Regions from separate parts of the Streptomyces sp. NPDC033180 genome, predicted to be linked through region 2. Evidence: riboswitches for the same ligand, from Rfam matches in the RefSeq annotation. Region 2 holds a riboswitch; the other holds the start of a gene.

Region 1 (3,201 bases), on a different contig from region 2:
GTACTCGCCGAGTATCTCGGCTGGGTGGAAATTCTCCGCCGGGACGTTCAGTTTCTCGACCTTGGCCGGTCACGCACGAACCAGAATGTCATGATCAAGATCTCCGAAATAGGTAAAGCTCTCAACCAAACCTCTCCCGAGAGCAACAACCTGCGTCTCTTCCGTGCGCAGCAGCGGGCGATCGGCGAACTGATGGTGCACCCGGAAGGCGAACCCGGTCGACGACGGTGTCTCGGCTTCGCGGAATTCTCCTCCAGACTCGATGTGGACGAGAGCTTCCGTAGTTGGTTCCGGCAGCTCCTCACGGACATCGACGGCCTGGCCGAGGATGCCGGCCCTGCGACCTTCCGGATAGCAGGGATGCAGCAGCATCTGATCGCCCTGATTGATCTGCTGGACCCCAAGTCCGAGCGATTCCCGCAGTTCCGGGAAGTGTTCGACCCTGACCGCTATACGAGGCGCGCTGCCAACTGAGGAACGGATCAAGGCCAATGGGGGGTGGGTCTTCGTTCACAGCACAGTGGACCTTCGAAGGGTGTACGCAGCGTGGACCGCCTGTTGGGGCGCGCAGGAGCGAGAGCCTGGCGGGTCGTCTGCCGCCGTCGGGGCGGACGTCGCGGGTGACGTCGCGGGTGACGTCGTGGCTGCGCAGGCACGCGGAGAACCCCGGGGCCCTCGACTTCGTGGCTGGGGCGAGGCGGGTTCCGTGTGGGCGAACACCACCGCAGTGACGAGCCCTCCGGTGGTGGCTGCGACCAGGGGTGAGTAAGCGCCTCGCGTCCTGGCCGGACGTGATTGCCGAGGTGGGCGGTGAGGTAGGAGTCAGCGTCCAGGCGCAGGCAGGTGGATTCCAGTACGACCAGGCCGCGCAGCGCGGTGGAGAAGGTCCGCGGGAGCAGGAGTCCGCTCTCCGCAGGGCAAACCGGCGGTAGACCTTCTGCCAACGGGCACCGAACAGTGGTGGTAGCCGGCGCCAGGAACCGTGTCGTGCCGTGAGATGCCCCGAGTGCGAACGCCCGCCCCCGGGAGAGGTACATTGCGTAGTGACCACCGCGGGAGCTCGGGAGTAGCCGGGCTGAGAGGGCGGACGGGACTTGCTCCCCTTTCCGCCGACCGCATGAACCTGGACCGGGTAATGCCGGCGTAGGAAGGGTGTTGACGATGGATACTGCCTCCGTACCTGCCCAGAACGGCCCTGCCGTTTCCCGTGCTGCTGTGGCGGACGTGATCGCGTCTCTGCGGACCTCCGCACCCCTTGTGCACTGCCTGACCAACGTCGTGGTGTCGCAGTTCACCGCGAACGTGCTGCTCGCGGCGGGGGCCGCCCCCGCGATGGTGCACAGCGCGGAGGAGGCCGGAGCACTGGCCCGAGTGGCCGGAGTTGTCCTGGTCAACCTGGGGACGGTGACCTCCGTGACGGCTGAGGCAATGCGCGTTGCGGTCAAGGAAGCGGACGGGGCCGGGCGCCCGTGGGTGCTCGACCCGGTGGCGGTCGGTCCGCTGCCCTGGCGCACCGAGCTCGCCCACGAACTCCTGGAGAGCGCACCCCCCGCGGTCGTTCGCGGCAACCCTTCCGAGATCCTGGCGCTGGGCGACGGCGGCACGGGCGGGCGCGGCGTGGACAGTACGGACGCCCCTGAAGCGGCGCTGGCCGCGGCCGACGCGCTGAGCCGACGCTACGGCTGCGCGGTCGCCGTGAGCGGTCCGGAGGACGTCCTCACCGACGGAGCGCGAGTGGTGCGCGTGACCAATGGGCACCCGCTGCTGCCCCTGGTGACGGGAACCGGCTGCTCGCTCGGCGCCCTGGTGGCCGCCTGCACAGCCGTCACCGGCGACGCGCTGCTGGCCGCCACTGCCGCGACGGGCCTGCTCACCGTGGCGGCGGAAACCGCCGCCACCCGCTCGACGGGACCCGGCACGTTCGCGGTCGCACTGATCGACGCGCTGCACGAGCTCAGCCCGGACCGGCTCGCCGAGACTCTCAACCTGCGCTGAACTTGCGGGTGTTGCGGGTGTTGCGGGTGTTGCGGGGTTCCGCGGTGAGCGGTCGGCCTGGACGTCAGCCGCTGATCAGCCGCTGATCAGCCCCCGCCCGCCCAGGGGGGCGACCCCAACACCAAGTCTGCCAGTCCCCTCAGACACACACCCTCACCCCTGTGGATAACTCAAGGTTCCTGCACGTCAGGGGCCCTCCCCTTTCCCTACACCTCTTTCCCAGCACCTCTTTCCAAGCACCTCCCGATGCGTCTCCACCCCCTCCCCCGGTCGGGAGACCCCAAGGAGCACCCCATGCGACCACCACTCGACCTGTCCCTGTATCTCGTCACCGATACCCGGCTCTGCGGCGACCGCGGCGTCGCCGCCACCGTGGCAGCCGCCGTCAAGGGGGGTGTCACCGCTGTCCAGTTGCGCGATCCGGACGCGGATGCCCGCACGCTGTGCGCGCTCGGCCGGTTGATCCAGGCCAAACTCGCGGGCACCGGTGTCCCCTTGATCGTCAATGATCGCCTGGACGTGGCGGTCTGGCTGGACGCGGACGGCGTCCACCTGGGGCAGCGGGACGTCTCCCCCGCGACCGCCCGGCACCAGCTCGGCCCCCACGCGTACGTCGGCCTGTCCGTCAGCCGTCCCGAACAGCTGGCGCACGTACCCGATGCCGTCGACCACCTCGGTGTCGGTCCGGTGTTCCCGCAGTCCACCAAGCCGGACGCGGACGCCCCACTCGGTCTGGGCGGCCTGGCCCGCATCGTCCGGGAGAGCCCGCTGCCCTGCGTGGCCATCGGCGGGATCGGCGTGTCCGAGGCCGCCGCGGTCAGGGGAAGTGGCGCGGCCGGGATCGCTGTCGTGAGCGCGGTCTGCGGGCAACCCGACCCCGAGACCGCAGCCCGTTCCCTCGTCCGCACCCTGCGATCGGAGGTCTCCGCGTGACCAGCCCGCCCATAGCCCTCACCATCGCCGCCAGCGACCCCTCCGGCGGCGCCGGGATCCAAGCCGACCTGAAGGCGTTCTCCGCAAACGGCGCGTACGGAACAGCAGTTCTGACCGCCCTGACCGCACAGAACACCCAAGGCGTCACCGGCATCCACGCCGTCCCCCCGGCGTTCGTCACCGAGCAGCTCGACACGCTGTTCGCCGATGTGGCGGTGGACGCCGTCAAGATCGGGATGCTGGCTGACGCCGCCATCGCCGCAGCCGTCGCGG
Region 2 (3,201 bases):
GGGACGAGAGCATCAGTCTTTGCGTCAATCTCGGTCACGGGGTCAAGCGTATCTCCGGGCACCGACAGCGGCCGGGCAGCGCCCCCTCCGCTACGGCAGCACGGCCTTCTTCAGAGGCACCGCGGGGTCCGAGGCCAGCTCGGCGGAGAGGTGGGCGCCCGCCTCGATCAGCTTGCGGCCCTGTGCCAGGTCCCTGGGGCGGCCCACCGCGAGGACGGCCACCAGGGCGCCCCGCCGGAGCCAGCACACGGTCCAGGCAGCGCCCGAGGGGTCGCCGCGCCACACCAGCTCGTCGGCGGAGGCGTGGTGCCCGGCGTACTGGACGAAGCGGCCGAACTGCTCGGACCAGAAGTAAGGGACGGGGTCGTACGCCGAAGGGGTATCGCCGATGATGTCGGCCGCCACCGTGCGCGGGCCCTGGAGGGCGTTGTCCCAGTGGTGGACGAGGAGGCGCTCGCCATACCTTCCCGAAGGGAAGGAGGAGCAGTCGCCGACCGCGTACACATCGGCTTCGGACGTCCGCAGGTGGTCGTCGGCGACGATCTCCCGGTGGGCGCCCAGGGTGATGCCGGAGTCCGCGAGCCAGCCCGTGGCGGGGCGGGCGCCGATGCCGACGACGACCGCGTCCGCGGGCAGCCGGGTGCCGTCGGCAAGGAAGACGCTGCCGGGCTCGACGCGGTCCACGCGCGCGTGGGTGCGCAGTTCGGCTCCGGCGTCGGCGTACCAGGCCGTCATGGGCGCCGCGACCTCCGCGGGCAGCGCCCCGGCGAGCGGTCGTGCCGCGGCCTCGACGACGGTCACCGAGCAGCCCGCCTCGCGTGCGGCGGTCGCGAACTCGGCGCCGATCCAGCCCGCGCCGACGACCACGATGCGGTGCTGTTCGGCGAGCACGGGCCGCAGCCGCTCGGCGTCGTCCAGGGTGCGCAGCAGATGGACACCGGGGACTCCGGAGGCGCCGGGCAGCAGGACCGGCTCGGCGCCGGTGGCGATGACGAGGGCGTCGTACGGGACCGGGCCCCGCTCGGTGTCCAGTTCGTGGTCCGCGGGACGGACGCCCGTGACCTCGTGGCCCAGGCTCAGCTCGATACCGAGCTCCTCGAAGTCGATGTCGAAGGCGGAGCCCTCCGCCTTGCCGAGCAGCACGGCCTTGGACAGCGGCGGCCTGTCGTACGGCTGGTGGGGTTCCGCGCCGATCAGGGTGACCGCACCGGCGAACCCTTGCTCGCGCAGAGCCACGGCGGTCTGCACCCCGGCCATCCCCGCGCCCGCGATGACGACCCGGCGCTCTTCCTGCCTCCGCTGCTCACTCACCCGATCACTGTAGGACGGCGGGCGACGCGCGCCTCAGGGCGCGGCGAGGAGATCTCTGACACACCGTCACTGCCCCTGACCGCACAGCTGCCCTACTACGCCGGGGCACCAAAGGCTAAGGTTGCCGTGCAGAGCACTCGCGGGAGCCCGGACGCACCGGGCTGAGAGGGAGGCTGGACGGCCTCCGACCGTACGAACCTGATCCGGGTCATGCCGGCGAAGGGAGGGGCTGGACACCCATGCATCCACGTACACCACCCCAAGAGACCCCCGACGTCCTTGTCGTCGGGGGTGGCATCATCGGCCTGGTCACGGCCTGGCGGGCGGCGCAGCGCGGCCTGTCCACAGCGGTCGTCGACCCCGAGCCCGGCGGCGGCGCGGCGCAGGTCGCCGCGGGCATGCTGGCCGCCGTCACCGAGCTGCACTACGGGGAGCAGGCGCTGCTCGCCCTGAATGTGACCTCCGCGCAGCGCTATCCCGACTTCGCCGCCGAGCTGGCGGAGGCGAGCGGCCGTGATGTCGGCTACCGCGCGTGCGGCACGCTCGCCGTCGCGCTCGACTCCGACGACCGTGCCCACCTGCGTGAGCTGCACACCCTGCAGGAGCAGTCGGGGCTCGCGTCGGAGTGGCTGAGCGGGCGCGAGTGCCGCCGCCTGGAGCCGATGCTCGCGCCGGGCGTCCGGGGCGGGCTTCGCGTCGACGGCGATCACCAGGTCGACCCGCGCAGGCTCGCCGCGGCGCTCCTGGTGGCCTGCGAGCGGGCGGGCGTGGTCTTCCACCACGCGTGGGCGGAGCGCCTCTCGGTCACGGGTGACCGGGCCACCGGAGTCGTCACCGCCGACGGCACCGCCCTGGAGGCCGGTCAGACCGTGCTCGCCGGGGGCAGCCTCAGCGGGCGCCTCGCCGGGGTCCCGGAGGGCGTTCTGCCGCCCGTGCGCCCCGTGAAGGGGCAGGTACTGCGGCTCACGGTGCCCCAGCGCTACGCGCCGTTCCTGAGCCGCACCGTACGAGCCGTCGTGCGCGGCAGCCACGTCTACCTGGTGCCGCGCGAGAACGGCGAGCTCGTCGTCGGCGCGACCAGCGAGGAACTCGGCTGGGACACGACGGTCACGGCCGGCGGCGTGTACGAGCTCCTTCGGGACGCCCACGAGCTCGTACCGGGCATCACGGAACTGCCGCTGACGGAGACCCGCGCGGGCCTGCGCCCCGGGTCCCCCGACAACGCGCCGATGCTCGGCCCGACCGCACTCCCGGGCCTCCAGCTGGCCACCGGGCACTACCGCAACGGCGTACTTCTGACGCCCGTCACCGGTGACGTGATGGCGCATGCCCTGGCCACCGGTGAACTGCCCGACGAGGCGCGGGGGTTCTCCCCTCGGCGCTTCTTCCGCACGCCCCTTACGCAGCGCTTCATGGAGCAGCCAGCATGACCCTCTCAGCCGTTACCGCCGTCTCCGTGAACGGGGAAACACGCGACGTGGCCGCGGGCACCACGCTCGAAGCCCTCGTCGCCACCCTGACCGCGGCATCGTCCGGCGTCGCCGCCGCGCTCAACGAAACCGTCGTCCCGCGCGCGCGGTGGTCCGCCACCCCGCTCGCCGACGGTGACCGCGTCGAAATCCTCACCGCCGTCCAAGGAGGCTGAACCGACATGGCAGACGACCCCTTCGTCATCGGTGGGCTCACCCTTTCCTCCCGCCTGATCATGGGTACGGGTGGTGCGCCGAGCCTGGACGTGCTCGAACGCTCCCTCGTCGCGTCCGGGACGGAGCTCACGACCGTCGCGATGCGCCGCCTCGATCCCGGTGTGCAGGGCTCGGTGCTCTCCGTCCTCGACCGGCTCGGCATCCGCGTCCTGCCGAACACGGCGGGCTGCTTCACCGCGGGCGA

What was found. A riboswitch is a leader RNA that binds a small molecule or an ion and turns the genes downstream of it on or off. The one in region 2 is predicted to bind thiamine pyrophosphate.
Region 1: it holds a riboswitch for thiamine pyrophosphate, as region 2 does, so the genes downstream of both, thiM (hydroxyethylthiazole kinase) here and thiO (glycine oxidase ThiO) in region 2, are expected to answer to the same signal.

What each region holds. Positions count from the first base shown of each region.
Region 1 is NZ_JBVIPU010000017.1:154,165-157,365, reverse strand. It holds gene ACZ5WE_RS33315 (hypothetical protein) at 1-474, shown strand, start outside; TPP riboswitch at 1,043-1,168, shown strand; gene thiM (hydroxyethylthiazole kinase) at 1,216-1,995, shown strand; gene thiE (thiamine phosphate synthase) at 2,290-2,928, shown strand; gene thiD (bifunctional hydroxymethylpyrimidine kinase/phosphomethylpyrimidine kinase) at 2,925-3,201, shown strand, end outside.
Region 2 is NZ_JBVIPU010000001.1:402,020-405,220, forward strand. It holds gene ACZ5WE_RS01885 (Rv2175c family DNA-binding protein) at 1-38, opposite strand, end outside; gene ACZ5WE_RS01890 (NAD(P)/FAD-dependent oxidoreductase) at 91-1,257, opposite strand; TPP riboswitch at 1,441-1,553, shown strand; gene thiO (glycine oxidase ThiO) at 1,551-2,741, shown strand; gene thiS (sulfur carrier protein ThiS) at 2,738-2,956, shown strand; gene ACZ5WE_RS01905 (thiazole synthase) at 2,963-3,201, shown strand, end outside.